Regions from separate parts of the Salimicrobium jeotgali genome, predicted to be linked through region 2. Evidence: riboswitches for the same ligand, from Rfam matches in the RefSeq annotation. Region 2 holds a riboswitch; each other region holds the start of a gene.
What was found. A riboswitch is a leader RNA that binds a small molecule or an ion and turns the genes downstream of it on or off. The one in region 2 is predicted to bind thiamine pyrophosphate.

Region 1: linked by a shared signal. The riboswitch ahead of AAV35_RS11030 (thiamine phosphate synthase) and the one ahead of thiT (energy-coupled thiamine transporter ThiT) in region 2 are both predicted to bind thiamine pyrophosphate.
Region 3: linked by a shared signal. The riboswitch ahead of tenA (thiaminase II) and the one ahead of thiT (energy-coupled thiamine transporter ThiT) in region 2 are both predicted to bind thiamine pyrophosphate.

The regions. Positions count from the first base shown of each region.
Region 1 covers NZ_CP011361.2:2,204,717-2,206,979, reverse strand. The annotation lists gene thiO (glycine oxidase ThiO) at 1-592, opposite strand, end outside; gene AAV35_RS11030 (thiamine phosphate synthase) at 585-1,232, opposite strand; TPP riboswitch at 1,330-1,440, opposite strand; gene AAV35_RS11025 (pyridoxamine 5'-phosphate oxidase family protein) at 1,660-2,175, shown strand.
Region 2 covers NZ_CP011361.2:1,596,191-1,598,453, reverse strand. The annotation lists gene AAV35_RS08030 (hypothetical protein) at 87-329, shown strand; gene AAV35_RS08025 (alpha/beta hydrolase) at 442-1,188, shown strand; TPP riboswitch at 1,244-1,343, shown strand; gene thiT (energy-coupled thiamine transporter ThiT) at 1,430-1,996, shown strand; gene AAV35_RS08015 (DUF456 domain-containing protein) at 2,054-2,263, opposite strand, start outside.
Region 3 covers NZ_CP011361.2:1,706,815-1,709,077, forward strand. The annotation lists gene thiD (bifunctional hydroxymethylpyrimidine kinase/phosphomethylpyrimidine kinase) at 1-471, opposite strand, end outside; gene tenA (thiaminase II) at 468-1,154, opposite strand; TPP riboswitch at 1,190-1,292, opposite strand; gene thiW (energy coupling factor transporter S component ThiW) at 1,297-1,782, opposite strand; TPP riboswitch at 1,859-1,967, opposite strand; gene AAV35_RS08575 (ABC transporter ATP-binding protein) at 2,138-2,263, shown strand, end outside.

The sequences.
Region 1 (2,263 bases), 610 kb from region 2:
AAATATTTCCGGAGGTTGTTTTGACTCCGGTTACGTGTCTGTTTTCGGTCAGAACATCCAGCACTTCCGTATGTTCCATAATCTCTGTACTGAATTCAACGGATGCATGTGCCAGTGCTTTTGTTAACGATGGGGCATTGACCTGGCCGTCTCCGGGCATGTAGAGTCCCCCTGTAACGGAGAGGTGGGAAAGACGGGGTTCTCTCTCCTGTAACCGGCTTCGTGAAAGCCATTCCGAACAATCTCCCGAACGTTGCTGACGTTCATTCTCCCGTTTTAACTGTTTCGCTTCTTCTTCGGTACGGGCGACTCTGACTATGCCATTCTGAATCAGTTCAATGTCTATGCCGCTGACAGATTCCAGTTCTTCTGCTAAAGAAGGGAACATTTCTCTGCTTTCACGAGCGAGCCGGGAGAGCGGGCTGTCAGGACCCACTTCGTTCTGCGCCCCCAGCATTCCGGCTGCAGCTCTGGAGGCTTTTTGTCCGATTTCCTCCTTTTCTATTATGAGCACGCGATAGTTTCTTTTAGAGAGTTGAAAAGCGATCGAGCTACCGATAACACCTCCGCCTGCAATAATAACGTCATACATTTCCTGCGCCTCCTTTGCGTATCGCTTCTCTGTAGGCCACAGCTTTTTCAACGGGATCATCAGCTAGCAGCACACCGGACAGAACGGCAACTCCACTGGCACCGGCTTCCATCACGACGTTGGTATTTTCCGGAGTAATTCCACCAATTGCTAAAACAGGCACTCTTACATGCTGCACGACTTTTTTCAGTTCTCTTATACCTTTAGGGGACAATCCGGGTTTCGAACTGCTGGTGAAAACGTGACCGAAGATTAAATAATCAGCGCCATCGTGCCAGGCTCTGACGGCTTCCTGTACGGAGTGTACGGAGCAGCCGATCGTCAAATCCGGATAAAGGCGACGAACTTTCACCTGATTCATGCTTGCATGAGTGAGTTGTACCCCTTTAGCCTTTACCTTGTCGGCGATGGTCGCCCGGTGGTTAAGAATAAGTTTATGCATGGGCATTCCCACGGAATAAAGCTGCTGGGTAAAACATATCATCTGTCTATCGCTCCATTCTTTTTCCCGGAGATGTACAGAATCCACATAGGGGAGCACCTGACCTATTATTCTCATCAGCTCTTCACCAGGCTGCTGACCAGTGGAGATGACATGAAGTTTTCCTATACTGTCCTGACCTGGTTGCTCAAGTTTCACTGAGACCCCCCCTTTATCGTTTTTTGAAATTAAAAAAGTCACTTTCCTGGTAAAAGAAAAGTGACTTTGAACGTATGATTAAACAAAAAATAGCAAAAATATCGTCCGCACACTTCCCTTCGCCGGTATCAACCGTATCAGGTTCCGAGGGTCTCAAAGTCGATTACTCTGATCTCAGCCTTTTGAAAAGGCACCCCTAGTGATTTATATTAAATTGTAAGTAAATTCTAACATTTGTACAAGTATTGTCAACAGTGTGTTTTTTAACATTCATTTTTATAGTTACTCCTGTTTTTCATAGCTTTCACATACCGAAGCTGTAAAAGCGTCATGTACAAGTTCGGGCAGCAAGTGTAACTGCTTCTACAACAGGGAATAGTAAGGGTGGATATCAAAACATGCCTGGCACCAGAAGGAGGAAGATATGATGACTGATAAACATTCGGAAAATGAAGAAACCCTTAAGCAGATCAAAGAACTCATCAAAGATGAAAAAGTGGCGATGCTGACGACCGTATCTCCGGAGGGCAGACTGAGTTCCCGTCCGATGCACACCCAGGAAGTATTGCTGGACGAGGAAGAATTCTGGTTTATCACGGAGAAAGATACAGATAAATACAGGGATATCGGTAATAACCCTTCGGTGAACCTGGCCTACGCCGGCAGTTCCTACGTGTCTATCAGTGGAACGGCTGAATTCGTGCAGGACGTGGAGAAGAAGAAAGAGTACTGGAATAAAATTGTCGAAAAAGTACTGAATGCTTCGGCCGAAGACCCGAACGTTGTGCTTGTAAAAGTGACTCCTGACGTTGCTGAATACTGGGAAGCAGGTGTGAACGTCAAAACCGTTAAAGAATTCGTGAAAAAGATGGCCAGCAGCAATTCCATGGACGACAAGAATAAACTGAAAGACACCGTCCATTTCGACGAAAATTCGAACTAGATACGATCATTTTTCTGAAAACAGAGAATCCCCGCCCGGAGCGTTGACTCGGGACGGGGATTTTGTTCGTATCGGAGGATGTTTCTGT
Region 2 (2,263 bases):
TACAGAAATTTAATATTTTATGATTAATTTGTACGTATTAGGGGTATAATGATTGGAAACCTACATATGAAGGAGTGGATGTAACAATGGCCGAAGAAGCTAAAAAGAATTGGCATATGGTGTTATTACTGGATAGTCGACGTGAAGTGAAACATGAACTGGAAATCAGTGAGGAAATGACCAAACGGGAAGCTACTGAATTTATAACCAAGCAGCTGGAACGTGACAGATGGTGGTTTCTCGAAAGTGGCGTCGCCGTTTATACGAATTCGGTGGAGGCATTCTACTTGGAAGGTCAGGCTACAGTGACACAGTTTAATATTAAATGACAAACTTAAAACATGTACGAGATCTACCCCCGGATGTCCAGTATATCCGGGGACATTAATGTTCGGGAGTAAAGAAATAGTATTTCTATAATAGACAGGGAGGATGGAAGGGATGAATCAGAACGTAATGGAGGGTGCAGAAGCTGTTTTTAACGAAGGGAATGAAATAGGAATCGTAGTATTACATGGCTTTACCGGAACAGTTCAGAGCATGAAGCCTCTTGTGGATGCCTATACAGCACATGGGTATACGATGGCATGTCCGAGACTTAAGGGGCATGGAACCACTCCTTATGATATGGAAGGATCCACTGCAGAAGACTGGATTCGCTCGGCAGAAGAGGCTTTTGAATGGGTAAAGAACCGATGTGACTGTGTATTCGTCACCGGCTTGTCTCTTGGGGGAACATTAAGTCTTTATCTGGCTTCTACGAGAGAGGTGGATGGAGTCGCGGTTATCAATCCGGCTATCGATGTACCTGACATGAGCAGCTTGGCGGATTCTGAATCCCGTTTCATTGATGCAATAGGTTCTGATATCAAAAAAGAAGGAGCTACTGAACTCGCCTATGACAAAACACCCGTCCGTTCCCTTAACCATCTGACCAACATTATGGCTAAAGTACACGAGCAGTTAAGCGAAGTGTCGGCTCCTCTTTTAGTTTTCACTTCCGAAGAAGATCACGTAGTTCCTCCGGAGAACAGTCAGACGATATTCGACATGGTTTTTTCGGAAGGAAAAGAACTGGTTCCTCTGGAAGACAGTTACCACGTGGCAACTCTTGATAATGACCAGGAATTGATCATCGAAAGAACTCTGGAGTTTTTTGAAAAGTATTTCAATGCCAAGGAAAATTGAATTTGTACTTTTCTTATCAGTACGTTATGATAGAAAGTAACAAAACACGGAGAATAGAGCCTTCAAGGGGAGCCTAACGGCTGAGAGTGGACGCAAGTTCAGACCCTTCGAACCTGTCAGTTAGCACTGGCGCAGGAATGGTGGCTTTTTTGATGAGCAATGCTTAAGAGGTGGGAGCCTTCATCAGAAAGCTTCCCTTTGAGGCATTGCTTCTTTTGTGTATTCAGAAAGGGGATATACAATGCAACAACAGCGCGTACTTTTTCTTGTGGAAGGTGCAATATTTGCAGCAATTGCTCTATTGCTTGATGTTCTTCCTTTTTTATCCATTAAGCTTTGGTTTCAGGGAGGATCCATCTCATTCGCTATGATACCGGTTATTCTGATGGCCTTCCGTTGGGGCGTCTCGGGTGGTATGATCACAGGTTTATTGTTCGGTTTCTTTCAGTTTTTTACGGGCGCATTTATCGTACACCCCGTCCAGGCTTTTCTCGACTACGTTGTAGCTTTCGCCATTATCGGGGTCGCAGGAGTGGTGTCTTCCCAACTGAAAGCAAGCGCGAAGAACAACAACGTAAAATTTGTTCTTGTGTATGTGATTGTCGGAACATTCATCGGGAGTGCCTTGCGCTTCCTTACTCATTTCGCGGCAGGGATGATATTTTTCGGCTACCTGGCTGAAGGTCAGCCGGTATGGATTTATTCTCTGCTTTATAACGGCGGGTATATGCTCCCTTCCTTTATAGCGAGTGCCGTCGTAATCAGTCTGTTAATGTCCAGGCGGCATAAATTGTTATTGCGATTATAAGATTTCCGGTCCTGATACGTTCGGGACCGGAATTTTTTATGTATTAAATGATTTGTGTCAGTTGAAATATGAAAAGATGAACCACCCGATCATAAGCATCTGAATTATAAACTTGGCTGCAGTTCCACTGAGAAAACCGATAAGCGTTCCGACAGCTGCGCGGAAGGCGAAACGGGTATTTTTTTCGATGCCCAGTTCGATAACGAAAACCAGAACAAAAGGAACGATCAGTATTCCGAAAGGAGGTATGACGAACGAACCGGCGAT
Region 3 (2,263 bases), 110 kb from region 2:
TTCCATATCAGCTTCTGTCTTAATAGTCATCCTAAGCAGCGTTTCCGCTTCCGGAATATTCGGAGTGACGACATCAGCATGAGGAAAAAGATATTCGGAAAGCGCCTCCCTCGTCTCCTCTTCCATAAGAGGATGACCGCTCGCGGTTACCATGACGGGGTCACAGACGTATGGTTTCCGCCGGGCCCCGATCCATTCCCCTACTGTGCGTGCAGCTTCTTTCGATGAAATCATTCCGGTTTTGATAGCATCCACAGGCAGATCCTCTTCAATACTTTTAAGCTGAGCAGTAAGGAATGGAACAGGTACGTGATGAACCTCCCGGACTCCCATAGTGTTCTGGGCGGTCAAAGAAGTCAGCACAGACATCCCGTACACCTGCCATTCTTCCATCGTCTTGATATCCGCCTGAATCCCGGCTCCGCCTCCGGAATCGGATCCTGCGATTGTCAGTGCTGTATATGGTCTCATCTCGCCGTCTCCTTTCCTGCAGGCCATTCTTCCAGTGAATAGGACATTTCCCAGAAAGCGAGTTCCAACTGACAGCTTTTCCGGAAAGCCTCTTTCATTTTCCGCCTGTCTTCCGGAGATGCCCGCTCCGCTTCCTCATCCAGACGTTTCATCATGTAGCCGGTGGTTTCGGCAATAGAATCATCGGCATAGAATTCAATCCACTCATAGAAAGGATGGTCCGGTTCCGGAGAGAAACGCCGTTTCAATTCTTTTCCGATTTCATCGTAAGTCCACGGACAGGGAAGCATAGCCGCAATTGTTTTTCCGAGCAGACCTTCTGTGGCCACACTCTTCATGTGAGCACGATAATGATCCGCCGTCGGTGGCATCGGATAACCCTGAAGATTTTCGTACGGGGTGCCTGCGTAATCGCTTAAATTGCGGTGTGGATGTATCTCATCCCCCAGCACAAAGGCGATCTGATTATGAAAAAATGTTATATCCTCCCGACTGTCGGATTGGGAAATGGCCGTGCCATAAAGGGTAAGGAAGGTATTCAAGTATTCATAGTCCGCTTTTACGTAGTGAGCCACCGCTTCTTTCGGCAGTTCACCTTCGCCAAGACCCTGGACAAACGGGTGATCGAAAATCGCCTGAAATACATCTTCATTTTCTCTTCTTAATTCTTTCGTAAATGACATAAAAATAGCCTCCTCGTTTTAGTATAAAGGAAGCCCCCATGTGCAGAGTGCTTCCCTTCGGCGGCATGACCCGCATCAGGTTCAAAGGGACTAAGGCAAAACCTTATCTCAGCGATATCCGCGCCCCCAGCAGTTCAAATAATTAAGTTGTCACGATAGCTGCCTGTTTCAGCCGGACTGCGACCATCCAGCCTATCAGCGCCCCGGTCACGGTACTTACAGCGAATGACGGTACAAAAGCGAAAACCCCGGCGCCTGTACCCATCAACAGATTGGCGATCGGTACGGAAGCAAGAGATCCGAATAATCCTGTCCCGATGATTTCACCGGTTACCGCTCCCCCGATACGCTTCGTGTAGTGATATGTCACTCCCGCCACAAAAGCCCCGATCATACCCCCCGGAAATGCTAGCAGAGTGCCGAGACCTAACAGGTTCCGCAACACAGCTATCAGGAAAGCTATCGTCACCGCCGGCAGCGGTCCAAGCGTAACGGCAGCGACGACGTTGACGGCATGCTGGACCGGATAGGCCTTTGCTATTCCGGCCGGAAACCACAGCATCTGTGCCCCGAGCGTTCCGAGTGCAGTAAGCACAGCCATGGTCGTAAGCAGTTTTGTGCGATTCATAATTCTCCCCCCTTTTATCCCAGGCAGAAGAAGAAGCAAAAAAACCGGGTCCTGTATTACAGGACCCGGTTCGTCAATGGTATGTTGACTACTTCCCCACGCTGGTATGATCCAGATCAGGTCCAGAGAGTCGGAAAGTCATTCTTTCCTCTCAGTCCGTTCCACGGACACCCCTAGTAGTTGATTACTTATTCACTTGGACGACTTCAGTATAACAAAAGCCAGAATCTTTTGCACCATCTGAACCGTTTTTTTGAAAATATCAGTAATTTCCACAAGGAGGCATTGACAATCCCGGAGAGAGTAATAGAATTTAGAAAAAGCAGTCTTTTTGCTACAGTAAGGGGTGTAAGCAATGATTCGCATCGACAATCTTACCCGGCGGTTTACGAATGGCAAAGGGATTTTCAACGTCTCTTTTGAAGTGAAGGAAGGGGAAGTGTTCGGGTTTCTCGGACCTAACGGATCTGGTAAATCCACG